4 regions of the Bacillus sp. SCT118 genome follow, and region 3 is predicted to be linked to each of the others. Evidence: riboswitches for the same ligand, from Rfam matches in the RefSeq annotation. Region 3 holds a riboswitch; each other region holds the start of a gene.
What was found. A riboswitch is a leader RNA that binds a small molecule or an ion and turns the genes downstream of it on or off. The one in region 3 is predicted to bind S-adenosylmethionine.
Positions count from the first base shown of each region.

Region 1 (7,337 bases), 900 kb from region 3:
TCAGCGTGTCGGCGATTTTTAGACCGAGAAGCACATTTTCCTCGATAGATTTCCAGGGAAATAAGTAATCCTGCTGAAGCATATAGCCAATATTATGTTCTTTTTGATTCGGCTCACGGCCTTCAATCAGAACTCTGCCTTCCGATGGCTCAATCAAACCGGCAATAATGGAAAGCAGTGTTGTTTTTCCGCAGCCGCTTGGACCGAGAAATGAGATGAAATCACCTTTTTCGGCATCGAAATGAATATCCCGCACAGCCGTTGTTTTTTCTTTAATAGAAAAATAAGTATGGGTTACATGGTCGACATGTAAGAAAGACATAGATGGCGCCTCCTATTTCTCCGAGGTGACTTTTTCAGCAATTTCTTTATTTACAAGCTGATTGTATGGAATGTGCTTCGGCAGTTCTCCCGATTGATCCATAATGGTTTGGAGAAGCTCCCATTCTTTTTCGTTAAGCAGAGGGTCTGGCGAATATGAATGCTGTTTTTTATAGCGTTCAATGGATGTTTCGATTACGTCTGGGTCGGTATCATCAAATTCATCTTTAATGGCATCTGTGATGTCCTTCGCAGAATGGTTTTCAACCCACTGCTGCGCCTTATAAATGGCCTTTGTAAACTTGACGGCTGTGTCTTCATTTTTCTTCAAATAGCTTTGTTTCGCCATAAAAGTCGTATAAGGAACCTCTCCTGATTCTTCTCCGAATGAAGCCACGATATGGCCGATGCCTTTTTTCTCAAAGAGAGAAGCCTGCGGTTCAAAGAGCTGTACATACTCACCGGTTCCAGAAGCAAACGCATTGGCAATATTGGCGAAGTCTATGTTCTGGATGAGGTCTATATCCTTATGCGGGTCAATCTTATGTTTGTTCAGTACATACTCGCCGACCATTTGCGGCATGCCGCCTTTTCGCTGACCGAGAAACGTTTTTCCTTTCAGCTGATCCCAGTCGAAGTGTTCAACATCTTCTCTCGCGACAAGAAACGTTCCGTCTGTCTGAGTCAGCTGGGCGAAATTAATGACGGGATCTTTAGCCCCTTGCGCTTCGACATAAATAGATGTTTCTGACCCGACAAGCGCGATGTCGGAGCCGTTGGAAAGAAGCGATGTCATCGTTTTGTCTCCGCCCCAGGTCGTATTCACATCGACATCAAGCCCTTCTTCTTTAAAAAAACCTTTAGACTCAGCAACATATAAAGGTGCGTAAAAAATTGAATGGGTCACTTCAGCTACTTTGACTTTGGTGAGCGTTTCTTCCTGCTTGCAAGCCGCCAGGGCGATCATCAGAAAGATACTGCCGACACAGGCGAAGCCCAGCCTTAACCATCTGTTCACATAGACAACCTCCTTATTTCGCATCAAGTTAATATCCTTTTTTGCTTTACATATCGTATGATGGGTATAAAAATGTGTGAATGCCTAATCAGGTTCTCCGGATGTAATTTTGGAGTAAGGAAAGCATATAGAAAAAAAGGAGGCGGCTGTTTTGATTGTAGAGAAAAGAAGATTTCCGTCGCCAAGCCAGCATGTGCGTTTGTATACGATCTGCTATCTGTCAAATGGATTACGGGTTAAGGGGCTTCTGGCTGAGCCGGCGGAACCGGGACAATATGACGGATTTTTATATTTGCGCGGCGGGATTAAAAGCGTGGGCATGGTTCGGCCGGGCCGGATTATCCAGTTTGCATCCCAAGGGTTTGTGGTGTTTGCTCCTTTTTACAGAGGAAATCAAGGAGGAGAAGGCAATGAGGATTTTGCAGGAGAAGACAGGGAGGATGCATTTTCTGCTTTTCGCCTGCTTCAGCAGCACCCAAATGTCAAGAAGGACAGAATTCATATCTTCGGTTTTTCCCGCGGCGGAATTATGGGAATGCTCACTGCGATCGAAATGGGCGGGCAGGCAGCTTCATTTGTTTCCTGGGGAGGCGTCAGTGATATGATTCTTACATACGAGGAGCGGCAGGATTTGCGGCGGATGATGAAAAGAGTCATCGGCGGAACACCGAAAAAGGTGCCTGAGGAATATCAATGGAGGACACCGTTTGACCAAGTAAACAAAATTCAGGCTCCCGTGCTGTTAATCCATGGAGAAAAAGACCAAAATGTTTCGATTCAGCATTCCTATTTATTAGAAGAGAAGCTAAAACAACTGCATAAGCCGGTGGAGACGTGGTACTACAGTACATTCACACATTATTTCCCGCCAAAAGAAAACCGGCGTATCGTGCGGCAGCTCACACAATGGATGAAAAACCGCTGACAGTGAAATATGTTATGATAAAGAAAAAAGAGAACGAAAGGGGATTTCACTTTGGGAATGCCTGTTGAATTTAATACACTGATTGTGACAAAAGGAAAAGAAGTTCGCATAGATGAGAATATATTCACGTTAGAGAAGGACGGATACCGAGTATATCCGATGGAGATTCCAATGGATGTACGCAAAACAAAGTTTGGCGAAAAGTCAGGCACCGCTGAAGTGCAGAAGCTTCAATGGGAAGAAGGCCGTACCATCATTACATACAAGCTGACTTCTTTGCATTCCGTCAATTAAAACAAGCCAAGAGCATAATTGCTCTTGGCTTTTGTTTTTTATACGAGAGGGCCGCCTGCCTGGGCGATGGCATCGGTATGTGTGAACTTTTTAAAGTTCTCTTTGAATTCATTTGCAAGGTAGACTGCTTTTTCTTTGTATTCTTCCTTGTTGGTCCACGTGTTTTCAGGCTGAAGGATATGATCAGGAACGCCAGGAACATGTGCCGGAATGTGCAGGCCGAAAATATCGTCAGTTATCATTTCAGCATCCTCTAATTTACCTTCAATCGCTGCTTTGACCATTGCTCTAGTGTAAGAAAGCTTCATTCGTTCGCCTGTGCCGTAACCGCCCCCGGTCCAGCCGGTATTGACTAAGAAAACGTCTGCGCCGTGTTCATCGATCTTTTTGCCGAGCATTTCAGCATAGACGTGAGCAGGAAGCGGCAGGAACGGTGAGCCGAAGCATGTAGAGAACGTCGTTTCAGGAGACGTTACACCACGTTCGGTTCCGGCAAGCTTACTCGTGTAACCGCTCAAGAAATGGTACATGGCCTGCTCCTTCGTCAGTTTGCTGATCGGAGGCAGGACTCCGAAGGCATCAGCCGTCAAAAATACAATTGCTGACGGATGGCCGGCCATGCTTGGAGTCACGATGTTATCAATCATATGAATCGGGTAAGCTGCCCGCGTGTTTTCAGTATAGAAGGAATCATCATAATTGGCTTCGCGTGTATCTTCATCAACAACGACATTTTCGAGAACAGACCCGAAGCGGATCGCGTTAAAGATTTGCGGCTCCTTTTCCTCGCTTAAATGAATGCACTTAGCGTAGCACCCGCCTTCAATATTAAAGACGCCTGTATCAGACCAGCCATGTTCATCGTCACCGATCAGCTTGCGGTCAGCATCTGCCGACAGGGTGGTCTTGCCTGTTCCTGACAGTCCGAAGAAAAGGGCGACATCGCCTTTTTCACCGACATTGGCGGAGCAGTGCATAGATAAAATATCTCTTTCAGGCAGCAGGAAATTCATAATGGAGAAAATGGACTTCTTCATTTCACCGGCATACTCAGTTCCGCCGATTAAGATCGTCCGCTTTTCAAAAGAGACAATAATAAACGTTTCGGAATGAGTGCCGTCTGTTTTTGGATCCGCTTTGAAATGCGGAGCAGAAAGAATGGTGAACGGCTGCTCAACTGTTTTCTTATCATTTCCTTCCGGACGGATAAACAGCTGCCGCGCAAATAAATTGTGCCATGCGAACTCATTTACGACAGTGATCGGCAGCCTGTATTTCTCGTCTGCTCCGGCAAATCCTTCGAAAACAAACAGTTCATCTCGCTCCTTTAAATAGCTGACAACTTTCGTATACAGCCGCTCAAACGCTTCTTCTGAAATCGGCTGATTCACCGGGCCCCAATCGATCTTATTTTTCGTGCTTTCTTCCTCCACGATGAATTTATCTTTAGGTGAGCGTCCTGTGTAAGCGCCTGTTGTCGCGCGAACAGCACCTGTGGATGTTAAAATGCCTTCGTTTCGGGAGAGGACTTTTTCTGTTAGCTGTGCTGCTGATAAATTATGACGCACATTTGGACATGTTAATAAGGCTTGTAAATCAGCGGTCAAATCAACTGAGTTCATATGAAACCTTCCTTTATCGTTTTTTGTGTTTTGCTAATTGTGAATTAGTATAACATATATTTTCAAATAGTCTATACTATTTATTATTTTTTGTGTGTGCATTTCCATTGTTTTCCCTCAATATAGGTGCCTATTTCTTCTGAATCATATTGACATTGCAAACCCTTTTACGATAAGATATTTCATTGAGCGGATACTCTTATCCCGAGCTGGCGGAGGGACAGGCCCTATGAAGCCCAGCAACCGGTTTCTCTGTTATTTATTATGTTCAACTGAGTGAGACAACCAAGGTGCTAACCTGTTGCAAGGTTGTATGATTCCTTGAGCGATAAGAGTGAAAGGCACAAAGACCAAACCCTTTCCTCGATGGAAAAGGTTTTTTTATTTCATAAATATGCCAATTAACATTCTCTAATATAACTGTACATTGTATAAGAGGGAGCGAGTTCCGTATCATATATACAAGGTCTTTCGGGAGGCCTTGTGCAGGAGGAAGCAAATCATGAGTAAAAATCGTCGTTTATTTACATCAGAATCTGTTACGGAGGGGCATCCGGATAAAATCTGTGACCAGATTTCTGACAGCATTTTAGATGAAATTTTAAAGAAAGACCCTAACGCGCGTGTTGCTTGTGAAACATCTGTGACAACAGGTTTGGTTCTTGTAAGCGGAGAGATCACAACTTCTACGTATGTTGACATTCCGAAAACGGTTCGCCAAACCATTAAAGAAATCGGATACACACGTGCAAAATACGGATTTGATGCGGAAACTTGTGCGGTTTTAACATCAATTGATGAGCAGTCTGCTGATATCGCGATGGGCGTCGACCAAGCGCTTGAAGCCCGTGAAGGCACAATGAGCGACGAAGAAATTGAAGCGATTGGTGCGGGTGACCAAGGATTAATGTTCGGTTATGCGTGCAACGAAACGAAAGAGCTTATGCCTCTTCCAATTTCACTTGCCCATAAATTAGCCCGCCGCCTAAGTGAAGTCCGTAAAGAAGATATTCTTCCGTACCTTCGCCCTGACGGCAAAACACAGGTAACGGTTGAGTACGATGAAAATAACAAACCAGTCCGCATTGACGCGATTGTGATTTCAACTCAGCATCACCCTGAAATTACACTTGAGCAAATTCAGCGCAACATTAAAGAACATGTAATCAATCCGGTTGTTCCTGAAGAGCTGATTGATGAAGAAACAAAATATTTCATCAACCCTACAGGACGTTTCGTAATCGGAGGCCCTCAAGGGGATGCGGGACTTACAGGACGCAAAATCATCGTTGATACGTACGGCGGCTATGCACGCCACGGCGGAGGCGCGTTCTCAGGTAAGGACGCGACGAAGGTAGACCGTTCTGCAGCTTATGCGGCAAGATACGTTGCGAAAAACATCGTTGCGGCTGAGCTTGCTGATTCTTGCGAAGTACAGCTTGCTTACGCGATCGGTGTTGCACAGCCTGTGTCAATCTCAATCAACACATTCGGTTCCGGAAAAGCTTCTGAGGAAAAATTGATTGAAGTTGTTCGCAATAACTTTGATTTACGACCTGCCGGCATTATCAAAATGCTTGATTTGCGCCGTCCGATCTACAAACAAACTGCTGCGTACGGCCACTTTGGACGTCACGATGTTGACCTTCCTTGGGAGCGCACAGACAAAGCGGAGCAGCTGCGTAAAGAAGCGTTAGGAGAATAATTTTATAGCCGCTTACTGGTTAAGCGGCTTTCCCTTTTTTATCGTTGTATTCATGTTTATTTTTTTACATAACTGTGAAACCAAATACTATTCACAGCGTCTATAAATAGGGGTTCAATGATGACAATTTTAATTATGGAGGCAATACTATGTGTGGATTTGTCGGGGTTTTTAACAAGCATCCGTTAGCTCAAACCGCTGATCAAGAAGAACTAATCAAACAAATGAACCAAATGATCGTTCACCGCGGTCCTGACAGTGATGGATATTTCCATGATGAGCACGTCGGCTTCGGATTCAGACGGCTCAGCATTATTGATGTAGAAAATGGCGGACAGCCTTTATCATATGAAGATGAAACATATTGGATTATCTTTAACGGAGAAATCTATAACTATATTGAACTGAGAGAAGAACTTGAAGCAAAGGGGTACACATTCAACACGGATTCGGACACAGAGGTTCTTCTTGCGACTTACCGTCACTATAAAGAAGAAGCGGCGTCCAAACTGCGCGGTATGTTTGCCTTTCTGATTTGGAATAAAAACGATCATGTGCTTTATGGGGCAAGAGATCCATTCGGCATTAAACCGTTGTACTACACAACGATCAATGATCAGGTTTATTTTGCCTCAGAGAGAAAAAGTTTAATGGTTGCTCAGAATGATATTGAAATAGATAAAGAGGCATTGCAGCAGTACATGTCTTTCCAATTTGTTCCTGAACCAAGCACGCTTGATGCCCATGTGAAAAAAGTAGAGCCGGGTTCACAGTTCACAATCCGCCCGGACGGCGATATCACATTCAAAACGTATTTCAAAGCGAACTTCAAGCCGGTTCAGACTGAAGAAGACAAGCTTGTGAAAGAAGTCCGAGACGCGATCTATGACTCTGTAAACGTTCATATGAGAAGTGACGTTCCTGTCGGTTCATTCCTGTCTGGCGGGATTGATTCTTCCTTTATTGTGTCTGTTGCGAAAGAATTTCATCCAAGCTTAAAAACATTCTCTGTCGGCTTTGAACAGCAGGGCTTCAGTGAGGTTGATGTAGCGAAAGAAACGGCAGCGGCGCTGGGCATTGAAAATATCAGCAAAGTCATTTCGCCTGATGAATACATGAATGAGCTTCCGAAGATCGTTTGGCATTTTGATGACCCGCTTGCTGATCCGGCAGCGATTCCGTTGTACTTTGTTGCAAAAGAAGCGAAAAAACATGTTACGGTTGCTTTATCAGGTGAAGGAGCGGATGAGCTCTTCGGCGGATATAACATTTACCGTGAGCCGCTTTCGCTTAAACCGTTTGAACGGATTCCGTCCGGCCTGAAAAAGATGCTTCTGCACGTTGCTGCCGTTATGCCTGAAGGTATGAGAGGAAAGAGCCTGCTTGAGCGCGGTTGCACTCCGCTTCAAGATCGTTATATCGGTAACGCGAAAATCTTTGAAGAGTCTGTCA
Region 1 is NZ_CP191225.1:1,120,517-1,127,853, forward strand. It holds gene ACQVGT_RS05685 (ABC transporter ATP-binding protein) at 1-322, opposite strand, end outside; gene ACQVGT_RS05690 (ABC transporter substrate-binding protein) at 335-1,339, opposite strand; gene ACQVGT_RS05695 (alpha/beta hydrolase family protein) at 1,491-2,264, shown strand; gene ACQVGT_RS05700 (DUF2584 domain-containing protein) at 2,316-2,558, shown strand; gene pckA (phosphoenolpyruvate carboxykinase (ATP)) at 2,597-4,180, opposite strand; SAM riboswitch class I at 4,377-4,515, shown strand; gene metK (methionine adenosyltransferase) at 4,683-5,885, shown strand; gene asnB (asparagine synthase (glutamine-hydrolyzing)) at 6,035-7,337, shown strand, end outside.
Region 1: linked by a shared signal. The riboswitch ahead of metK (methionine adenosyltransferase) and the one ahead of ACQVGT_RS01140 (5-methyltetrahydropteroyltriglutamate--homocysteine S-methyltransferase) in region 3 are both predicted to bind S-adenosylmethionine.

Region 2 (7,337 bases), 1.6 Mb from region 3:
TTTGTAGAAATATTGAGGGATAGGTTTTGAAGAAGGAGTGTACATGCATGGAAACTCTTGGTGTCCAGACAAACTCGGAGCTGCGAGAGGAACTGAATCGCCTCAAAGAAGAAAACGCGCGACTGAAAAAGGAATTGAATCAGCATCAAGTGATTGTCAACAATACGCTCGATGCTATTTTTATTTGTGATAACGAAATGCGGATTGTTCAGGCAAATGAAGCAACAGAAAGGATGCTTCAAGTTGACTCGGAAGATTTGAAAAAGCGTTCTGTTTTGGATTTTTTGTTTTCAATCCCAAAGGATGAACTGAATCTTTCCGTAAAGAAGTTTTTTAAAAAAGGCTTTCTGTGGAAGGAGGTTCCGATCAGGCTTGATTGCGGGGCAACAAAATACATAGAGTTTCTGGCCAAAAGAGGCATTGGTGAGGATTTCTTTTTTGTTGTCATGAGGGACATATCTTCTAAGAAGATTCTGGAGCGGGAATTCTCTATGAATGAACAGCTTTTTAAGGACTTGTTTGACAGAGCAGTTGACGGAATCGTCCTGTTTGATAAAGATGGCGGTTTTATTGATGCCAATTTGTCCTTTTGTAAAAGCTTTGAAATCAATCATAATGAGCTGTCTCATTTATCTTTGTATGAGTTTATAGACAGCGGCTCACGAAAAGATTTCGACAATATCTGGAAGGCGCTCAACCGCAAGGGAAAAGCGAAGGGGGAGCTGCCTGTCAAGCTTCGTTCAGGAGTTCAAAAACTATTTGAATTCACGATTACATCAAACATCATCAGCGGTTTTTATATGTCCATTATGAGGGATATCACAGAGAAGCGGTCTATGGAGCTGCAGCTCTTTAAAAGTGAGGAGCGCTTCAGAGAAATCTTTGAAAATGCAATGGACGCCATCATCATCTGGTCGAATGACGGAAGAATCGTAAAAGCGAATCAATCAGCCTGTAAAATTTTTGAGCTGCCGATGAATTTGCTGTTGAAAAGAAAGCTGTGTGATTTTCTCGTTGACTCGCAGCAGAAATACAGCATAACGAAAAGGAAATACGCAAAATACGGAGAGATCAGAGAAGAGCTGCTGTTTCAAATGGGGAACGGGCAATTCAAAGAGCTTGAATTTACTTCAAAACGGACAATCCTTGAAAATCAGCATTTGACGATCTTAAGAAATGTAAGCGACAGAAAGCGGATGGAAAAGGAGCTTCGGGAAAGCGAGCTTAAATTCAGAAAAGTGTTCAACGGCTCAATGGACGGCAATGTATTGTTCGACAATCAATACAGGATCATCGACGCCAACCCGTTAGCAAGCCATATTTTGGGACTGTCACATGAAGAGATAAAACAGCACAGCCTGTTAGATATTATTTCTGCTTATGAAATAGAAAATCTGGCATCACCGGCAAGGCAGATTAATTTTGATGAAATGGACAACGAAATTCCATTTTTGCTGAGCAGCGGTGATAACAGAAAACTCGAATTCTCTTTTAAACGGAATATTATTCAAAATATGAACTTGGCTATCTTTAAAGACGTAACAGAGCGAAAAGAATTGGAGGAACGCCTGCGCAAATCAGATACCCTTCATGTTGTCGGCGAACTCGCAGCCGGCATTGCTCATGAAATCAGAAATCCGATGACTGCTCTTAAAGGCTTCATTCAGCTTCTGAAAGGGAGTGTCGAGGGAGACTACGCCCTTTACTTCAACGTGATCACCTCAGAACTAAAGCGCATCGAATCCATCATCACCGAATTCTTGATTTTAGCCAAGCCCCAGGCCATTATGTATGAGGAAAAACATGTTACCCAAATTATGAGGGACACGATAGACCTTCTAAATGCGCAAGCCAATCTCAGCAATGTACAAATGCAACTTGATTTAATTGACGACATTCCCCCGATTTACTGTGAACCGAATCAGCTGAAACAGGTTTTTATCAATATATTAAAAAACGCCATCGAAGTGATGCCTGACGGCGGAAATATTTTTGTAACGATAAAGGCATTGGATCCAGATCATGTTCTTATCTCCTTAAAAGACGAGGGAATCGGAATGACAGAAGATAAATTAAAGCGACTTGGTGAACCGTTTTATACGACAAAGGAACGGGGAACTGGACTTGGGCTTATGGTAAGCTATAAAATTATTGAAGAACATCAAGGCGAGATTATGGTGGAAAGTGAAGAAGGGAAGGGCACCGTTTTCCATATTACGCTTCCTGTCAGACAGAATGCTGAAGAAAGAAGGAATGATGAATGAACTACTATACGACAGCCGAAACGCCGCTCGGTGAACTTATCATTGCCGAAGAGGAGGGCCTGATCACTCGTCTATTTCTCAGTCAGGAAGATTGGGTGGATTGGAAAGAAACGGTTCAGAATACTGAGCACAAGGAAACACCTAATCTTGCAGAAGCGAAACAACAGCTTCAAGAATATTTCGCAGGCGAAAGAAAGACATTCTCCCTGCCGCTCAGCCAAAAGGGCACTCCTTTTCAGCAAAAAGTGTGGCAGGCGCTGGAGAGGATTCCATATGGTGAATCCCGAAGCTATGCGGATATTGCCGCTGCGGTCGGCAGTCCGAAAGCGGTGCGGGCTGTCGGACAGGCTAATAAACGTAACGACCTGCCGATTTTTATCCCGTGCCACAGAGTGATCGGCAAAAACAGTGCGTTAACAGGATACGCCGGAAGCAAAACCGAGATCAAAGCATTTTTGCTAAACATCGAGCGAATCTCCTATAAAGAAAAATAAAACATATGGCACGTTCCCTTTTTTTCACGGCCGACATATCATTTTATTAAGTTAAAAAAGTTGGTCTGATGAAAAAGGAGGACAAAGCAATTGAAGCCGAGCCGCTCTGAGAAACTTGCCGTTTTTGCCGAACTGTTTGTGAAACTGCATATCTTATCAAGCGCTCAAAAAGATGAAATCATCAATGTTAACAAAAAGAAACAAAAAAACCGCTGACTCGGCTCCAAATGAGCAAAGTCCAGCGGTTTTTTAATGCACCTTTTCTCCTCTAAACAGCTGTTCAATCTCTTCTTCATAGTTTCCGGTCATAATCCCTTTTTCTGTGATGATTCCTGAGATGAGATCATGAGGTGTAATGTCGAAAGCGGGATTAAAGACAGGCACATTGGATGGAGCGGTCCGAACTCCGGAAATCTGCCTGACTTCCTCGGGATCCCGTTCCTCTATCGGGATATCAGCGCCGCATTTGACCTTTGTATCAAATGTAGATAAAGGTGCGGCGACAAAAAACGGAATATCAAAGGCGTTTGCTAAAATAGCAAGACCGTATGTGCCGATTTTATTTGCCGTATCACCGTTCTTTGCAATTCGGTCGGCTCCGACGATAACAGCGGAAATTTGTTTTTCCTTCATCGTATGGGCGGCCATGCTGTCTGTGATCAGAGTGACATCAATGCCCCCCTGCATCAGCTCCCAAGCAGTAAGGCGTGAACCTTGCAGGACAGGCCTTGTTTCACAGGCATAAATGTGCAATCCCAAATCTTTTTGTTTGGCCAAGTAAAACGGAGCTAGCGCCGTTCCATAGCGGCTTGTCGCGATTGAGCCGGCATTGCAGATTGTCATGATCCTGTCGCCTTTCTTGAAAAGCTGCAGGGCGTTTTGGCCGATCAACCGGCACGTTTCCTCATCCTCGACCTGAATCTGAATGGATTCATGGACAAGGTTTGTTTTTGCTTCATTTACGGAAATCGCGTTTTCGACCGAATGACTCAGTCTCTCAAGCGCCCATGACAAATTAATGGCGGTAGGCCGTGAGCTGTTTAAATATTGTTTGATGTCTTCCAGTCTGCGGCGGAATTCCGTGACATTATCTGTTTCAATGTTTTTGGCAGCAAGCGCCAGTCCGAAGGCAGCCGTAATGCCGATCGCCGGAGCGCCCCTTACTTTGAGCGTGACAATCGCATCAAATACATCCTCTTTCGTCGTCAGCTCCAAATATTCCGTCTCATCAGGAAGCTTTTGCTGATTTAAAATGGTAATAGCTGTTTCTTTCCATTCAACAGAACGTGGAACAGCAAATGAATGGGTCATGAATAGATCATTCCTTTACAAGTAACTTAAATAATTCAATAACATCTGTTATCGTTTTGAATTCCGAACGTTTTTCGATAAAGGCTGTGCCGGTTTCGAGCGCCAAGCGTTTTCTGCCGATTCGTTTATCAAACGGCACGATCGTATCCAGGTCAGCTACATGGGCAAGGCCGATCGTGCGTCGTATCAGCTCACAGCCCGCAAATCCGATTGCTTCTTCAAAAATATGGCTGAGCGTATCAGTGAGGTAACCGTCGATGTTGGCGTAAACATCCAGACTGTCCTTCTGCCAAGATTCACTAAACGTCTCTTCAAACGTTTCCCAGACCTGGTTGACATGTTCATATAACGGCTCTCTGTCAGCCCCGTCACGGCTGAGTGCGTTCAAAAATAAGTTGGCGATAAATTGCCCTACATCAAAGCCGATCGGTCCGTAAAAAGCAAACTCAGGATCAATCACCTTTGTTTCGTGCTCACTTGCGAAAATGCTTCCTGTATGCAAATCACCATGAATCAACGTTTCCGCAGACGTTAAAAATGACTTTTTCAGCTTAGCGGCTTCGATTTTAACGCTGTCATTATTCCAGAGCTTTTCGACAAAAGGACGAAGCTCTTCTTCAAAATCATTTGTGTCATGGTCGAAGAAAGGATCTGTAAAAACAAGTCTTTCCGTAATGTCGCATAGCTCTGGATTTGTAAACTGTTTAACAAGCTGTTTTTTCACCTTAGGTTCAAGCGCGTAATCTGATGAGTAGAAAAGTGTTTTTCCTAAAAATTCACCGATGTGCTGCGACAGATGAGGATAGTTTTCACCCTCAATCAGCCCTTTTCTTGCGATCTTGAGGTGAGAGAGATCTTCCATGACGGTAACCGCCATTTCCGTATCAGAATAAAACACTCTTGGAACCAGGTGAGGCACATGCTCGCCCTGACGGATGAGAGCGCTGCTTTCGATTCTTGCACGGTCGATTGTCAGCGGCCAGCTTTCTCCCACCACTTTTGCATACGGAACCGCCTGTTTAATGATCAATGCTCTGTCATGTTCTTGATCATAAATATGAAAAACGTAATTTAAGTTGCCGTCTCCGATCTCCTGGCATGTCAGCGTACTTTTGCTTGGAAATAGGCCAAGCTTCACCGCCAACGCCACAGCGGAGCTTTCATTTAACGTTTCGTATAAAGGTGTTTTTGTGACTCCCATCATCATAACCTCCAAATATGTAATCCTTAATATGTGGCCGTAAAAAAGCCTCCTTCTCAGAGAGAAGGAGGCTTAACATTTTTATGTCCGCCTCTCTTATCTCTCAGATCAGATCTGAATGGAATTAGCACCGTGCCTTAAGAGACCAGCGTCTCGGCGCGAAAAAGCTGCGCCCCATTTCACAATGGAATTACGGTCGGTTGCTGTTGGGGTCAAAAGGCCAAATCCCTCGCCCAACTCTCGATAAGAGAATATATTCACTTGTTTGACAATTCTAATTTATCAGTTGATGAACATGGTAACAGGTAATATAGTTAGTTGTCAATATATTTTTTAATATAAATCTTTTCTGATATCATCGAAAACAGGAATGCTCTCCCGAACTTCTGCGCTTTCTTGAAGGTCGATTTCCGCTCGGACTATGCCTTCTTCCCGGCCGCCTTCAGCAAGTACACGCCCCCATGGATCAATAATCAGGCTATGTCCTGCAAATTCATTATCCGGATTTGAACCGGTACAATTGCAGGCTGCGACAAAGCATTGGTTTTCAATGGCCCGCGCAATAAGCAGGCTTTTCCAATGATCAAGGCGGGGAAGAGGCCATTCCGCAGAAATAAACAGCACGTTGGCGCCTTTTGTCGTATGTTTTCTGATCCATTCCGGAAAACGGATATCGTAACAGATCAATCCTGAGCTTTTGACACCGTCAAGCTCAAAGTATCCGTCTTCGGAACCGGCTGATAAATACAGATGCTCATCCATCAGCTGAAAAAGATGGGCTTTTCTGTACTCTTTAATGATTTGCCCTTCCTTATCCGCGATGTACATTGTATTATAAACATCAGAATTCTTTCTGACAGCGACCGATCCGGCGACAATATGAACACCATGTTTTTTTGCCGTTTTCTTCAGCCAGCTCTGAGCGGAGCGGCCGTCTTCGTCAGCGAGTTCATCAAGATTGGCCAGATCATATCCGGTCGTCCATAATTCAGGCAGAACAAGAACATCAGCATGTTTGCTTTCTTTTTCGATGAAAAATTCAGCTTTTTTTATATTTTCCGAAGGTTTTCCGTATGAAATATCAAATTGAAGACAAGATATCGTCCATTTCATCTTTTTAACACCCCAAATTTTTCTTTACTTTTTTCATTTAACCATATATGATGATGGACTATCATTTCAAGATTTTTTTAGAAGGTGAGAATAGATGAAATTTGAACAGTCTCATGTATTGAAGGAATTGCCTAAACAATTCTTCGCTTCTCTGGTGCAGAAAGTGAACCGAAAGCTCGCAGAAGGACATGACGTTATCAATCTAGGACAGGGAAATCCAGATCAGCCGACTCCTGAGCATATTGTTGAGGAGATGAAACGAGCTGTTGCTGATCCTGAGAATCATAAATATTCGTCTTTTCGCGGCTCATACCGTCTGAAGTCAGCGGCTGCTGCATTTTACAAAAGAGAATACGGCATTGATCTGGATCCGGAAACCGAAGTCGCTGTATTATTCGGCGGAAAAGCCGGTCTAGTCGAGCTCCCGCAATGCTTGTTGAATCCCGGTGATACGATTTTGGTTCCCGATCCGGGTTATCCTGATTACTGGTCGGGTGTCACACTTGCAAAAGCGAAGATGGAAATGATGCCGCTCGTAAAGGACAGGGCGTTTCTCCCTGATTACAGCAGCATAGCCGCTGAAGCAAGGGAACAGGCGAAATTGATGTATTTAAATTATCCGAATAATCCGACCGGAGCTGTTGCTACTTCCGAGTTCTTTGAAGATACCGTGCGTTTTGCGACTGAAAACGGAATCTGCGTCGTTCACGATTTTGCTTACGGCGCTGTAGGATTTGACGGCTGCAAGCCTTTAAGCTTTTTGCAGACTGAAGGTGCGAAGGATATCGGAATTGAAATTTACACGCTGTCAAAAACGTATAACATGGCAGGATGGCGGGTTGGCTTTGCCGTCGGAAACGCTTCGGTCATTGAAGCGATCAATCTTTATCAAGACCATATGTTTGTCAGTCTTTTCAGAGCGACTCAGGAGGCTGCAGCAGAGGCACTGTTAGC
Region 2 is NZ_CP191225.1:2,638,690-2,646,026, reverse strand. It holds gene kinE (sporulation two-component system sensor histidine kinase KinE) at 48-2,264, shown strand; gene ogt (methylated-DNA--protein-cysteine methyltransferase) at 2,261-2,758, shown strand; gene ACQVGT_RS13400 (hypothetical protein) at 2,849-2,974, shown strand; gene mtnA (S-methyl-5-thioribose-1-phosphate isomerase) at 3,008-4,069, opposite strand; gene mtnK (S-methyl-5-thioribose kinase) at 4,077-5,270, opposite strand; SAM riboswitch class I at 5,364-5,520, opposite strand; gene ACQVGT_RS13385 (carbon-nitrogen family hydrolase) at 5,604-6,383, opposite strand; gene mtnE (methionine-glutamine aminotransferase) at 6,478-7,337, shown strand, end outside.
Region 2: linked by a shared signal. The riboswitch ahead of mtnK (S-methyl-5-thioribose kinase) and the one ahead of ACQVGT_RS01140 (5-methyltetrahydropteroyltriglutamate--homocysteine S-methyltransferase) in region 3 are both predicted to bind S-adenosylmethionine.

Region 3 (7,337 bases):
CGGATTGAAAAACGAACAGTTCAGCAAGCATCGGGAAAGGGTGAGGCCAAGTGAAGGAAGCGAGAAAACGAATGGTCAAACGGGCTGTACAAGAAATCAGGGACGGCATGAATGTGAATCTCGGGATTGGAATGCCGACGCTTGTCGCAAATGAGATACCTGATGGCGTTCACGTCATGCTTCAGTCGGAAAACGGCTTGCTCGGAATCGGCCCCTATCCTCTGGAAGGAACGGAAGACGCGGATTTGATCAATGCGGGAAAGGAAACGATCACTGAAGTGACGGGCGCCTCTTATTTTGACAGCGCTGAGTCATTCGCGATGATAAGAGGCGGGCATATCGATTTGGCTATTCTTGGCGGAATGGAGGTTTCGGAGCAGGGGGATTTGGCCAATTGGATGATCCCGGGCAAAATGGTAAAAGGGATGGGCGGCGCTATGGATCTCGTCAACGGGGCGAAACGAATCGTTGTCATCATGGAGCACGTCAATAAGCATGGTGAATCAAAGGTGAAAAAAACATGCTCCCTTCCGTTGACAGGCCAGAAAGTCGTGCACAGGCTGATTACGGATTTGGCTGTATTTGATTTTGTGAACGGCCGCATGACACTGACGGAGCTTCAGGATGGTGTCACAATTGAAGAGGTTTATGAAAAAACAGAAGCTGATTTCGCTGTAAGCCAGTCTGTACTCAATTCTTAATGGGAAGGTGTTTGACATGAGAAAACAAGTCGCCTTGGTGACAGGGGCTGCCGGCGGAATCGGATTCGAAATGGCAAGAGAATTCGCCCGTGAAGGCGCTAGCGTCATCGTTTCAGACCTCCGTCCGGAAGCATGTGAACAAGCAGCCTCCAAGCTTGCAGAAGAAGGCTTGGACGCGGCGGCCATTCCGTATGATGTGACAAAGGAAGCGCAAGTTGCTGATACGGTGAACGTCATCCAAAAACGATACGGCCGCTTGGATATTTTGGTGAACAATGCCGGTATTCAGCACGTCGCTCCGATTGAAGAGTTTCCGACAGAAACCTTTGAACAGCTGATCAAGGTCATGCTGACGGCGCCCTTTATTGCAATGAAGCATGTTTTTCCGATCATGAAAAAACAGCAGTTTGGCAGAATCATTAATATCGCGTCTGTTAATGGATTAGTCGGCTTTGCAGGGAAATCCGCTTATAATAGCGCCAAGCACGGCGTCATTGGACTCACAAAAGTCGGGGCGCTGGAAGGCGCGCCCCACGGCATAACAGTCAATGCGCTCTGCCCGGGTTATGTCGATACCCAGCTTGTACGCAATCAGCTTAGCGATCTGTCGAAAACGAGAAATGTCCCTTACGACTCTGTACTTGAACAAGTCATTTTTCCGCTTGTGCCGCAAAAGCGACTGCTTTCCGTCAAGGAAATTGCGGATTATGCCGTGTTTTTGGCAAGCGAGAAGGCGAAGGGCGTCACTGGGCAGGCTGTCGTCCTTGATGGGGGCTACACCGCACAGTGACATAAAAAAACACACTTGCTCCGCTAGGGAATCAAGTGTGTTTTTTCTTTGCTTATTTCCAAACATCATTAGCGATCTCAACCACATGGCGGAGCTTCGCCCATTGCTGTTCTTCAGTCAGCTTGTTGCCTTCCTCAGTTGAAGCAAATCCGCATTGAGGGCTGAGGCAAAGCTGGTCTAAGCTTACATAACGGGACGCTTCTTCGATTCGGCGTTTCACGTCATCCGGATTTTCAAGCTCACCGAATTTAGATGTCACTAAGCCAAGAACAAGCTGAAGATCAGATCGTTTTACATAACGGAGCGGCTCAAAACCGCCTGAGCGTGAATCATCATACTCTAAGAAAAGTCCGTCAAGATTCAAACCGTCAAAAATGGTTTCGGCGGCTGCGTCATAGCCGCCTTCCGCTGTCCAAGTGGACTGGAAGTTGCCGCGGCAAATATGCATGGTTACCGTCAAGTCATCCGGGCGGTCTGCAATCGCGTCGTTAATCGATTTCGCAAACAGCTGGCGAAGCTCATCAGGCGTTGTTCCGAACGCTTCGATTTGTTTTAAGCCTTTTTCTGATAAGAAAACGGCCCACGCTGTATCATCAAGCTGGAGGTAGCGGCAGCCTCTGTCATAAAACGCTTGAATCGCTTTTTTATATGCTTTGGATACATCATGCTGGAAAAGGTGATAATCTTTTTTATACGCATCCTTTTCCAGTTTTCCGCGGAAAAACAGCATATTCGGGCTTGGAATCGTCATCTTTGGCGTCGCGTCACCGGCAATGCTATGGAGAAACGAATAATCTTCAAGCATTGGGTGAGTTGAAAAGTCGATATCGCCTGTGACTTTAATGCCGCGTGCTTTTGTCTGTACGTTATGGAATTGAATGCCTTGCTCAGGAGTAAACGGCTCAACGCCATCTAAGTTTTCCAGGAAATCAAAGTGCCACCATGCTCTGCGGAATTCACCGTCTGTCACGACGTTCAGGCCGGTTTCCTTCTGTTTTTCCACAATGCGGATGATTTCATCGTTTTCAATTTGGCGAAGCTGCTCAGCGGTCATTTCGCCGGCCGCTTTTTGCAGCCGCGCTTTTTTAACGGGCTCAGATCTCAACAGGCTTCCGACTTGATCCGCGCGAAACGGCGGTTTTTTTCTTTGAAGTGATTTTTGTTCTGCGGGTGTTGTTTGGTGTGACATGTTGTCCATTCCTTCTTTCCATTCAAATATAAAAAAGCTCTTCCTTTGGATAAGGAAGAGCTTGCGTGACAATCTCAACCTTATCTTCAAGAGCAATCATTGCTCTAAAGGATTTAGCACCATTCTGTTAAACAGCGGTTGCCGGGTATCGCAGGGCCAGTCCCTCCACCTCTCTTGATAAGGAAAACCTTTTTATGAAATTTTCTGATAGTATCTATTATTCACACATTTTCTATTTCTGTCAATGATAGATTATCTCCACACATCGTTGGCAATGTCGATGACATGGCGAAGCTTTGCCCATTGCTGCTCCTCTGTCAGAAGGTTGCCTTCTTCTGTAGAGGCGAAACCGCACTGCGGGCTCAGGCATAGCTGGTCCAAGCTGACAAAACGCGCGGCTTCATTGATGCGGCGTTTCACATCCTCAGGATTTTCAAGCTCGCCGTATTTCGATGTGATCAAGCCGAGCACAATTTGCAGATCCTTGCGTTTCACAAAACGGAGCGGATCAAAATTTCCTGAGCGGTCATCATCGTATTCCAAGAAAAGGCCGTCAAGGTTTAAGCCGTCCAAAATCGTTTCCGCTACAGCGTCGTACCCTCCTGATGCCGCCCAGGTTGAGCGGAAGTTGCCGCGGCAAATGTGCATTGTGATCGTTAAATCGTCAGGCCGGTCTGCGACGGCATCGTTAATTGTTTTGGCAAATATGGCTGGCAATGTTTCTGGATCACCGCCGAGCGCCCGGACAACCTCTCTGCCTTTTTCCTCAAAGAAGAGAGACCATGACGTATCATCAAGCTGGAGATAACGACAGCCAGCATCATAGAAGGCTTTGATTGCTTTTTTGTACGCTTGGGCCAGATCATGAAAGTATTCCTCTTGATCGTCATAAATCCCTTTATCCGCCTTTTCGCCAAAAAACAGCATATTTGGGCTGGGAATGGTCAATTTTGGCGTCGCGTTACCGGCAATCTCATGTAAAAATTGATAATCAGCAAGCGCTGGGTGGCTCGTAAAATCGAGTTTTCCCGTCACTTTGATGCTGCGCGCTTTCGTTTTTGTGTTATGGAACTGAATCCCCTCAGCCGGGATGAACGGTTCCACACCGTCAAGCCCTTCCAGGAAGTCATAATGCCACCAGGAACGCCGGAATTCCCCGTCTGTTACCACGTTGAGACCGATTTCTTTTTGTTTTTCCACGATGCGGGTGATCTCTTGATTTTCGATATCACGAAGCTGTTCCGCTGTCATCTCACCAGTCGCTTTTTTTTGCCGGGCTTCCTTCACCGGAACGGAACGAAGCAAACTGCCGACATGATCGGCGCGGAAAGGTGCTTTGCGTTGTTTTTCTGTTTTTTGTCCTGCAACATTCGTTTGTTGAGCCATGTTATTCGCCTCTTTTCTGAAATATTGAGCATGTAAAAAGCTCTTCCTTTGTGAAGGAAGAGCTTGAACGATCAAATCTCCGCCTCATCTGCAAGAACGCAATGTTCTTAAGGATTTAGCACCATTCTGTTTGAAACAGCGGTTGCCGGGTATCATAGGGCCAGTCCCTCCACCTCTCTTGATAAGGTACAACTTCATATTCAGATTTCAATTATCTTAATATTATTACTTTTGGATCAATTGTCAATGCTTTTTAGAAAATACTTTCATCTTCATCGTTATATAAAACCATATCAAGCACGATAGCGATGGCAGTGCAAATCAGAACATCTTCCTCGTTTGCAATCTGCAAGTGATAGGAATCACCCCAGCTGAGCCACTTTTTGCTCACTGACATCCGGACATTTTCCCCGTCCGTCAGCTGGAATTCATCCCTCCATAAATCACCATCGATTTCCCAGTTAAGCCCGGAAATCACAAATTTCGGTTTGAAAAACGTTACTTTCTTCGTTACCTCACAAACTGTTTTCCCGCCAATTGAAATCTCATAGCGCGGCAATAAAGACATTAGTTTTTGTTCTATGGAAACGAGCGTTTTTCCGGATGTATCTGTCATTTGTAATGAGTCTCCTAACGAGAAAAAACGCCCCTCCACCTTGAATGTTTCTTGTTCGTTCCGGTCATAAATGTGAAATGCATCTTTAAATGAGAACATTTTTTGTTTCATAAATAACTCGATCATTGCTGAAGTCTCCTTTGGATTTGCCTTGTATGAAATTACGGATAGAGGGCGAAAAGGTTTCAGGCTCTAATCAAAACAATTTTAAAAGGCTGCGTGATTCAGCAGCCTTTTCGTTTGAAATATAGAATTAGGAAAGATGCATCCGGCGTTTTTGGCGGATGGCGTCAAGGTCGATTAGGTTGTTTTGATGAGGTGCGGCTGCTGGCAGAGGGCTTGTCTTTTGCGGTTTGCGGCGATTGTCCTTGCTGAAAGAAAAAAGAAGATAGCCGCATAATGCGATGATAATAAATAGGATCATATTACATACCTCCCAAAAAAAGTTTTGGTACTCTCTATTGTACGGATAAAATGCCAAAAAGTATTCAAAAAATTCTAAATCAATAAATAACAAGAAACTGTCCCTCTGAAACAGTATAACCTGATGACCTGAAAATAGTCTTGAATCACGCTGTTTGCTCTTGTTGATGAGTGGTTCTATAGTTACTATCGACGGTAAAATAAATTCCTTTATATAACTTTTAACCTAAGTTTACATAATTCGAATTACCTGTTTATGGGTGCTGTTTTCTTGCTTGTTTGGTTTATACCCTATTTTTCGGAATTGAACACAAAAAACCCAAATTACGGAGCATTTGGGCGGTACGGGTGAATACGGATTGTATTTAGGGGATTTGAATGTTTTATTTGAAGAAGCGTTTGAACATTTTTCTGATTTTTTGAAATGGGCTGGATTTCTTTTGCATGTTAAGCGGCCTGGAAATGATCCATTTTTTCAAGAGACTCTTTGCAGCGATTGCATGTTTTGTCATTGTTTTTCCTCCTCATTTATTGATACTTGTTTTACGGAGGACGCGTTTAAAATGTTTCATTTTCACACAAAAAAACCAGTCCTTTTTTGGACTGGCTTTTGGCATTACGCTTGCGCTTCAAACTGCTTTGCGATCTCAACGATGACATTTACGGCTTTGACCATGTTGTCAACTGAGATGTATTCAAATTTGCCGTGGAAATTTTCCCCGCCTGTAAAGATGTTTGGCGTTGGAAGCCCCATGTAGGACAGCTGCGATCCGTCGGTGCCGCCGCGGATGGGAGAAATCTTCGGTTCGATGCCGAGGTTTTCCATCGCTTGCTTGGCGATGTTGACGATTTCGATGACAGGTTCAATTTTCTCTCTCATGTTGTAGTATTGGTCGTTCATATCCAGCAGAATCCGGTCTTGCCCGTATTCGTTTTGAAGTTCTTCAACGGCACGCTTCATTGTTTCTTTTCTGTTTTGGAAATTCTCTTTGTCAAAGTCTCTGATAATGTAGTGGAGCTTTGTTTCCTCTACGTCTCCTTGAATCGACAGCAGGTGGTAGAAGCCTTCATAGCCTTCTGTATATTCAGGCGCTTCGTCTGCCGGCAGCAGGCTGTTCAGCTTCATCGCGATTTTCGCAGAGTTGATCATTTTCCCTTTAGCTGTTCCGGGATGTACGTTGTTGCCTTTAATCGTAATTTTTGCGGCAGCGGCATTGAAGCTTTCATATTCAAGCTCGCCGAGCGGCCCGCCGTCAACCGTGTAGGCAAAGGAAGCATTGAACCGTTTCACATCAAATTTGTGCGGCCCTCTTCCGATTTCTTCATCAGGCGTAAAGGCGACCCTGATTGTGCCGTGCTTGATTTCAGGGTGTTTGATGAGGTAATCCATGGCTGTCATGATTTCAGCGATACCGGCCTTATTGTCTGCGCCGAGAAGGGTGGTGCCGTCTGTGGTGATGAGTGTATGGCCCTTATAGCCAGACAGCTCAGGGAATTGATCAGGTGACAGGGTGACCTGCAGCTGTTCGTTAAGAACGATGTCTTTTCCATCATAGCTTTCGATGATTTGCGGATTCACGTTTTTGCCGGTAAAGTCTGTAGCGGTGTCGACGTGAGCGAGAAAGCCGATTGTCGGCACGTCTTTTTCAGTATTGGAGGGAAGAGTTGCCATGACATAGCCGTTTTCATCAATGGCTGCATCCTGCATGCCGATGGACTTCAATTCATCAACGAGCATGTTTCCTAATGTCAATTGGCCGGGTGTGGAAGGACAAGTGTCAACGGATTCATCGGACTGTGTGTCGACTTTTACATATGTAGTAAACCGTTCAATGATTTCTTCTTTCATTTCCAATCATCTCCTTTGTCTTATTTTAGCATGGCGGGATGAGAGATTTCTATTGCACAATACCGTTTCGAATGGCAAAAACGACTGCCTGTGTCCGGTCTTGGGCATTGCATTTTTGCAGGATGCGGTGCACGTGGGTTTTCACAGTGCTTTCACTGACGAAAAGCTTTTCAGCAATATCCTCATTTCTCAGTCCGTAGGCCATTTGCTGAAGAACCTCAAGCTCTCTTTTGGTGAACGGCTCTGCCAGTTCTTCGGCATGAGGCTGTTGCTTCGCCCGAAATGTCTCACTGATAATTTTAGCAGCTGTGACTGTACGAAAAATCGCCTCGCCTCTCGCCGCAGCGCGAATCGCATCTATCAACTCTTCAGGAAGTGTATCC
Region 3 is NZ_CP191225.1:220,869-228,205, forward strand. It holds gene ACQVGT_RS01120 (CoA transferase subunit A) at 1-54, shown strand, start outside; gene ACQVGT_RS01125 (CoA transferase subunit B) at 51-701, shown strand; gene ACQVGT_RS01130 (3-hydroxybutyrate dehydrogenase) at 718-1,491, shown strand; gene ACQVGT_RS01135 (5-methyltetrahydropteroyltriglutamate--homocysteine S-methyltransferase) at 1,544-2,680, opposite strand; SAM riboswitch class I at 2,758-2,864, opposite strand; gene ACQVGT_RS01140 (5-methyltetrahydropteroyltriglutamate--homocysteine S-methyltransferase) at 2,933-4,066, opposite strand; SAM riboswitch class I at 4,148-4,254, opposite strand; gene ACQVGT_RS01145 (LURP-one-related/scramblase family protein) at 4,320-4,808, opposite strand; gene ACQVGT_RS01150 (hypothetical protein) at 4,936-5,199, opposite strand; gene ACQVGT_RS01155 (hypothetical protein) at 5,489-5,617, opposite strand; gene pepT (peptidase T) at 5,722-6,954, opposite strand; gene yxjL (two-component system response regulator YxJL) at 7,004-7,337, opposite strand, start outside.

Region 4 (7,337 bases), 670 kb from region 3:
ACTACGAAAACGGCTGGTGTTAATGTTGGCGGTGAATTTCACTGCCTTCTTTTACAATCTGAACGTTTCAAATTTGACGCGGCAGGTGAACAAGATGAAGATGGATGAGCTGGAAAAGGTTATGATTGTCGAGGGGAAATCAGATAAAGAGAAAATCGAAAGCGTCCTGAATGAGCCGGTGCGCATTATCTGCACAAACGGAACAATCAGCCAGCTGAGGCTTGAGGAATTGGCTGACGAGCTTTATGATAAAGACGTCTATATATTAGTTGATGCTGATGAATCAGGTGAGAAATTGAGAAAACAGCTGAAGCGTGAATTTAATGAAGCCTGCCATCTCCATATCGACAGAGCCTATAAGGAAGTAGCGGCTGCGCCCAGGCACCATGTCGCCTCTGTATTGCTGCGTGCGAATCTGAATGTCCATACTATTTTTCTTGAAAGAAAGTCCCGAGGTGTATAGCATGAAAGAACTCCAAGAACACGAACTTGACCACATTGAAGATGATGTGTACCTTCTATATTTATATACTCCGTTTTGCGGCACCTGCCAGCTTGCAAGCAAAATGCTGACAGTGGTGAAAGAAATGCTGCCTGATGTCGCCTTCTATCAAAACAATGTCAATTACTCTCCGACATTCGCAAAAGCGTATCAAATTGAAAGCGTCCCTTGTTTTCTGCTGTTTAAAGGCGGAAAGATGGTCGAAAGAGGATATGCATTTCATTCCGTTTCTTATTTATATGAGCTGATCAAACAAAAATCATCTTCCGCATCCCATTTATGACATATTTCTCAGCATATCCAATGAAATTGTCGTTCGTTTTATAAAGGGGTTCTTGCGACAAAGAGAGAAATGTGTATGTATGACCAACAAATAGGAGGTTGTACATATGGAGAAAGCGGAAGTTTTAGAAGATGAGTATCAGCATCTGTTTTTAAAACCCCTTTTGAATGCCTCAACATTGCTCATTACCTTCCAAGGAGAAGCAGAAGCCTTAACCGTCTCAATAAACGAACAGGGAGAAATGAAAAAAGTTTCCCCGCCCCAAACGTCCAACCTGACCTTTTACGGAAACCAAACGGAAATTATTGATTTATTGCACGGAGACATTTCCCTTCAGCACCTGATTCAGAGCGGAAGCCTCAAAGTAAAGGGATCATTCAGGGCCCTGTTAAAACTGGAAGCCATTCTCTGGCTGACAAATGGATTTTTTCAGAGGATTTTAAAAAATTAAAAAATAATAAATTATTATAATAGTAAAAGTTGACATCATTTATTTTATTGACATTTAATCATTCGCCGTGCTATTCTACATTAAGAATTTCCGGACGAAAAAGACTATATATTTCTCTTATCAAGAGAGGTGGAGGGAAGTGCCCTATGAAGCCCGGCAACCATCAACGCTGTTGAAATGGTGCCAATTCACACGAAGCGTTCAGCTTTGAAAGATGAGAGAAAGGCATTTTATATAAGCCTTTCTGCTCAAGTGTGCAGAAAGGCTTTTCTTTTGCAGAAAAAACCGGAAGATTTCTTAGAATAGTGTTAAGGCAGGTGATTGCTTTGATCAATCTTCAGGATGTTTCAAAAGTTTACAAATCGAAACATGGAGATGTCAATGCTGTCCAAAATGTCTCGCTTTCCATTAAAAAAGGTGAGATTTTTGGAATTATAGGATATAGCGGAGCTGGTAAGAGTTCCTTAATCCGTCTGCTGAACGGCCTTGAGAAACCAACCTCAGGAACCGTGGAAGTGGCGGGAACCAAGATTAACGAAGTAAATGGACGCGGTTTAAGAAAAGCACGCCATGAGATCAGTATGATTTTCCAGCATTTCAATTTGCTTTGGTCGCGGACTGTCAGAGATAATATCATGTTTCCTTTAGAAATTGCCGGGGTGAAAAAGAGCGAGCGGATCAAGCGCGCCAATGAACTGATTAAACTGGTAGGTTTAGAAGGAAAAGAAAAATCATATCCGTCCCAGCTGAGCGGCGGTCAGAAGCAGCGTGTCGGAATTGCCAGAGCGCTTGCAAACAATCCGAAGGTTCTCCTTTGTGACGAAGCGACATCAGCATTAGATCCGCAAACGACAGATTCAATTCTGGATCTATTGTCCGATATTAATGAAAGACTCGGTTTGACGATTGTGCTGATTACGCACGAAATGCATGTCATCCGTAAAATCTGCAACAGAGTCGCCGTCATGGAAAACGGCAAGGTGGTCGAAGAAGGCGAGGTTCTCGATGTCTTTAAAAATCCAAAGGAACAAATGACAAAACGATTTGTTCAACAGGTGACAGAGCCGGAAGAAACGAAAGAGACGCTTCAGCATCTTCTTGATGATACAGCATCAGGAAAAATGGTTCAGCTCACATTTGTCGGTGAGTCAGCTGAACAGCCTCTGATTACAGAGATGATCAGAAACTTCAATGTCAGCGTTAATATTCTGCAAGGGAAGATTTCGCAGACGAAGGATGGGGCTTACGGTTCACTGTTCATCCACATTGACGGAGACGAGGAAGAAGTGCAAAACGTGATCCGATTCATTAATGACAAACAGGTGAAAGCAGAGGTGATCACGAATGTTTGAAAAATACTTCCCGAACGTTGATTTAACTGAATTATGGAACGCGACATATGAAACACTTTATATGACGCTGATTTCTTTACTGTTTGCTTTTGTCATCGGGGTCATCCTCGGCTTGCTGCTCTTTCTGACGAGCAAAGGAAGCCTCTGGCAGAATAAAGCGGTCAACTCTGTGATTGCGGCCGTTGTTAACATATTCAGATCGATTCCATTCCTTATTTTAATTATTTTACTATTAGGTTTTACGAAATTTTTAGTCGGCACGATCTTAGGGCCAAACGCCGCATTGCCGGCGCTGGTAATCGGCTCGGCACCATTTTACGCGCGCCTTGTTGAAATCGCGCTACGTGAGGTGGATAAAGGTGTGATTGAAGCCGCTAAATCAATGGGCGCGAAAACGTCTACGATTATTTTCAAAGTGCTGATTCCGGAATCAATGCCTGCTCTTATTTCTGGCATTACGGTTACTGCCATCGCTTTGATCGGCTCAACGGCAATTGCCGGAGCCATTGGTTCAGGAGGCCTTGGAAACCTTGCGTACGTAGAAGGATATCAGTCTAATAACGCTGATGTTACCTTCGTTGCTACTGTGTTTATTTTAATCATCGTGTTTATTATTCAAATCATCGGTGATCTAATAACAAATATTATAGACAAACGATAAGGGAGGATTTACATTGAAAAAGCTATTTTTGGGTGCATTACTGCTTGTATTTGCAGGAGTTATGGCTGCCTGCGGTTCGAATAACGGCGCTGAATCCGGCAAGAAAGAAATTGTCGTTGCGGCAACGAAAACACCGCATGCGGAAATTTTAAAAGAAGCTGAACCATTGCTGAAAGAAAAAGGCTATACGCTGAAAGTGAAAGTGCTTAGTGATTACAAAATGTACAATAAAGCTTTAGCTGATAAAGAAGTGGACGCGAACTACTTCCAGCACATTCCTTACCTTGAGCAAGAAATGAAAGAAAACACAGATTACAAACTTGTGAATGCCGGTGCTGTTCACTTAGAGCCATTCGGTATTTACTCTAAAACATACAAATCGCTGAAAGACCTTCCAGACGGTGCGACAATCATTCTGACAAACAACGTTGCTGAACAAGGCCGTATGCTTGCAATGCTTGAAAACGCTGGATTAATCACTCTTGATTCTAAGGTGGAAACAGTTGACGCAACATTGAAAGACATTAAGAAAAACCCGAAAAACCTTGAATTCAAAAAAGTAGCGCCTGAATTAACGGCAAAAGCATATGAAAACAAAGAAGGAGACGCGGCCTTCATCAATGTAAACTATGCGATCCAAAATAAATTAAATCCTAAAAAAGATGCAATTGAAGTAGAATCAACGAAAAACAACCCATACGCTAACATCATCTCAGTAAGAAAAGGGGAAGAAGATTCTGCAAAAATCAAAGCGCTGATGGAAGTTCTTCACTCTAAAAAGATCAAAGACTTCATCGAGAAAAAATACGACGGAGCTGTGCTTCCTGTATCTGAATAAGACAGAAACCCCGGATGAGAAATCCGGGGTTCAATTATTGACAAAGCCCTAAAACGATATTCGTTTTAGGGCTTTGTCATCTTTTCAGCGTGATTGAAAACCCTTGAAGTCTAGGAAGGCCGAGCATTGGAGCGGAGCGAATGTTGTAATTCGTGAGCACCAACGCGCAGGTCTGACAACGAATGCGAGGGTTTGCTGACACGGTGAAACCCCGGATGAGAAATCCGGGGTTTTCTTCGCGTATTTTCCTAAAAGCTGTTCATAATAAAAAGGAATGTTAAACAGATGGAGGGATTTTCTTTGAATCAAGACAGAGGAAGCATGCAGGACGCGTTAAAACAATATAAACATGGTTTAGGCACATTTGAACAAAAGATGCCGCTGATGGGACGAAAATTTAACGAATTTACTGAACAGTGCTTTGCCGGGAATTCTCTGACTGAAAGAGAAAAACAGCTGATCGCCCTCGGAATTGCCATCAATGCTCAGGACGAATATTGCATGATCTATCATACAAAAGGCTGTCTCGATCAGGGAGCGACAGAAGAAAACATTCTCGAAGCCGTCAGTGTGGCAGCGGCATTTGGAGGCGGCGCAGCTTTCAGCCAAGGCGTGACAGTCGTTCAACAGTGCATTGAGGAATTCGGAAACACCACGCATTAAGAGAAGGAATATTCCGAAAAACCATTCTCATTTGAACTGAGTGGATGCTTTCGTCTCATCTGCTGCTATTTCAAGCCATATCCTTTTTGCGGCATCCAACGAAGCACTGATACAATAGAAAGCAAATATATGAAGGGATTGATTCATTATTTGCAGCAGCCAGGACAGACTGAACCTCGATTATACGTCAGAAATGGAAAAAGCGATGCAGCTGTCACATGGAATTGGATACGAGGAATACGGACGCCGGCTGGAAACAAGAATGAAAGTAGAGCGGCAGAGAGAGCTTGATTATCAAAAAAGCAAGCGGATTTCTGCGGGCGCTTATTGAGAAAATCAATCTTTTAAAAAAGGGTGGGAATCCACTCTTTTTCTTTTTCAATGGCTTTAATAAAGTGCCGATCTTTGTTAAACTTGAGGAATGTGCGAGGCACGATAAAAAGTTGTATTTACTTTTCATTTGTTATAAAATTAGAATGAGAATAAAATGAGAATAATGATTATATATTTTTGGAGGTATAGATATGGCTGCTTCAACATTAACGATCAAAGATCTTCACGTTGAAATCGAAGGAAAAGAGATCTTAAAGGGTGTAAACCTTGAAATAAAAGGTGGAGAATTCCACGCAGTAATGGGCCCGAACGGAACTGGTAAATCCACTTTATCAGCTGCTATTATGGGGCATCCTAAATATGAAGTAACAAAAGGCAGCATCACGCTTGACGGCAAAGATGTACTGGAGATGGAAGTGGACGAGCGTGCGCAGGCAGGCTTATTCCTTGCGATGCAGTACCCAAGTGAAATCAGCGGTGTGACAAATGCCGACTTCCTTCGCTCAGCAATCAACGCGCGCAGAGAAGAAGGCGATGAAATTTCTCTTATGAAATTCATCCGCAAAATGGACGAAAACATGGAGTTCCTTGAAATGGACCCTGAAATGGCTCAGCGCTATCTTAACGAAGGTTTCTCAGGCGGGGAGAAAAAACGCAACGAAATCCTTCAATTAATGATGATTGAACCGAAAATCGCCATCCTTGATGAAATCGACTCAGGTCTTGATATTGACGCTTTGAAAGTTGTATCTAAAGGAATCAACAAAATGCGCAGCGAAAACTTCGGCTGCCTGATGATCACTCACTATCAGCGCCTGTTAAACTACATCACTCCGGATGTTGTTCACGTTATGATGCAAGGCCGCGTTGTAAAATCCGGCGGTGCAGAGCTTGCACAGCGTCTTGAAGCAGAAGGTTATGACTGGATCAAACAAGAACTTGGCATTGAAGACGAAACTGTTGGCCAAGAAGCGTAAGCGTTAGGGGGATTAATATGACACTAGGTACAAAACTATCCGTAGATCAGGAGTATCTCAAAAGCTTTTCCGAAAAGCACCAAGAACCTGCCTGGCTGAAGAACCTGCGCTTACAGGCTCTTGAACAAGCTGAGGATCTGCCGATGCCGAAACCTGACAAAACAAAAATCACAAACTGGAACTTCACGAATTTCGCGAAGCATACAGTTGATAACGAACCGCTTTCTTCATTAGAAGATTTGACTGATGAAGTGAAAGCGCTGATCGACGTTGAAAACGAAGATAAAACATTATACGTACAGCGTGACCAGACGCCGGCACATCTTTCTCTTTCTCAAGAATTGAAAGACAAAGGCGTCATCTTCACTGATATTCTGACTGCTGCACGTGAGCACAGCGACTTGGTGGAGAAATACTTTATGAAGGATGGCGTGAAGGTTGACGAACATAAGTTAACTGCACTTCACGCGGCTCTTGTTAACGGAGGAGCATTCCTTTATGTTCCGAAAAATGTTCAGGTGGAGACGCCGGTTCAGGCTGTTTATGTCCACGAAAGCAATGATACAGCTCTATTCAACCACGTGCTGATTGTGGCTGAAGACCACAGCTCTGTAACATATGTAGAAAACTACATCAGCACTGTAAACCCGAAAGACGCTGTCTTCAATATTATCAGTGAGGTCATCACAGGTGATAATGCCAGCGTGACATACGGTGCGGTGGATAATCTGTCAAGCGGTGTGACAACTTATGTGAACCGCCGCGGTGCTGCGCGCGGACGCGACAGCAAAATCGAGTGGGCTCTTGGCCTGATGAACGACGGCGACACGATTTCCGAAAACACAACAAACCTTTACGGTGACGGCACATACGGCGATACGAAAACGGTTGTTGTCGGAAGAGGAGAGCAAACAGAAAACTTCACAACACAAATCATCCATTTCGGTAAAGCTTCTGAAGGCTATATCTTGAAGCACGGTGTGATGAAGGATTCCGCTTCTTCTATCTTTAACGGAATCGGCAAAATCGAACATGGCGCTTCTAAAGCGAATGCGGAGCAAGAATCACGCGTGCTGATGCTTAGCGAAAAAGCACGCGGAGACGCAAACCCTATTCTTTTAATTGACGAAGACGATGTAACTGCAGGACATGCGGCATCTGTCGGCCGTGTGGACCCTATTCAGCTTTACTACCTGATGAGCCGCGGAATTCCGAAAGAAGAAGCAGAACGCTTAGTCATTTACGGATTCCTTGCACCGGTAGTAAATGAACTTCCG
Region 4 is NZ_CP191225.1:887,780-895,116, forward strand. It holds gene ACQVGT_RS04410 (YusG family protein) at 1-23, shown strand, start outside; gene ACQVGT_RS04415 (toprim domain-containing protein) at 101-463, shown strand; gene ACQVGT_RS04420 (thioredoxin family protein) at 465-785, shown strand; gene ACQVGT_RS04425 (SCP2 sterol-binding domain-containing protein) at 892-1,236, shown strand; SAM riboswitch class I at 1,351-1,457, shown strand; gene metN (methionine ABC transporter ATP-binding protein MetN) at 1,563-2,588, shown strand; gene metP (methionine ABC transporter permease MetP) at 2,581-3,249, shown strand; gene metQ (methionine ABC transporter substrate-binding lipoprotein MetQ) at 3,263-4,087, shown strand; gene ACQVGT_RS04445 (carboxymuconolactone decarboxylase family protein) at 4,373-4,750, shown strand; gene ACQVGT_RS04450 (YuzK family famiily protein) at 4,944-5,081, shown strand; gene sufC (Fe-S cluster assembly ATPase SufC) at 5,275-6,060, shown strand; gene sufD (Fe-S cluster assembly protein SufD) at 6,078-7,337, shown strand, end outside.
Region 4: linked by a shared signal. The riboswitch ahead of metN (methionine ABC transporter ATP-binding protein MetN) and the one ahead of ACQVGT_RS01140 (5-methyltetrahydropteroyltriglutamate--homocysteine S-methyltransferase) in region 3 are both predicted to bind S-adenosylmethionine.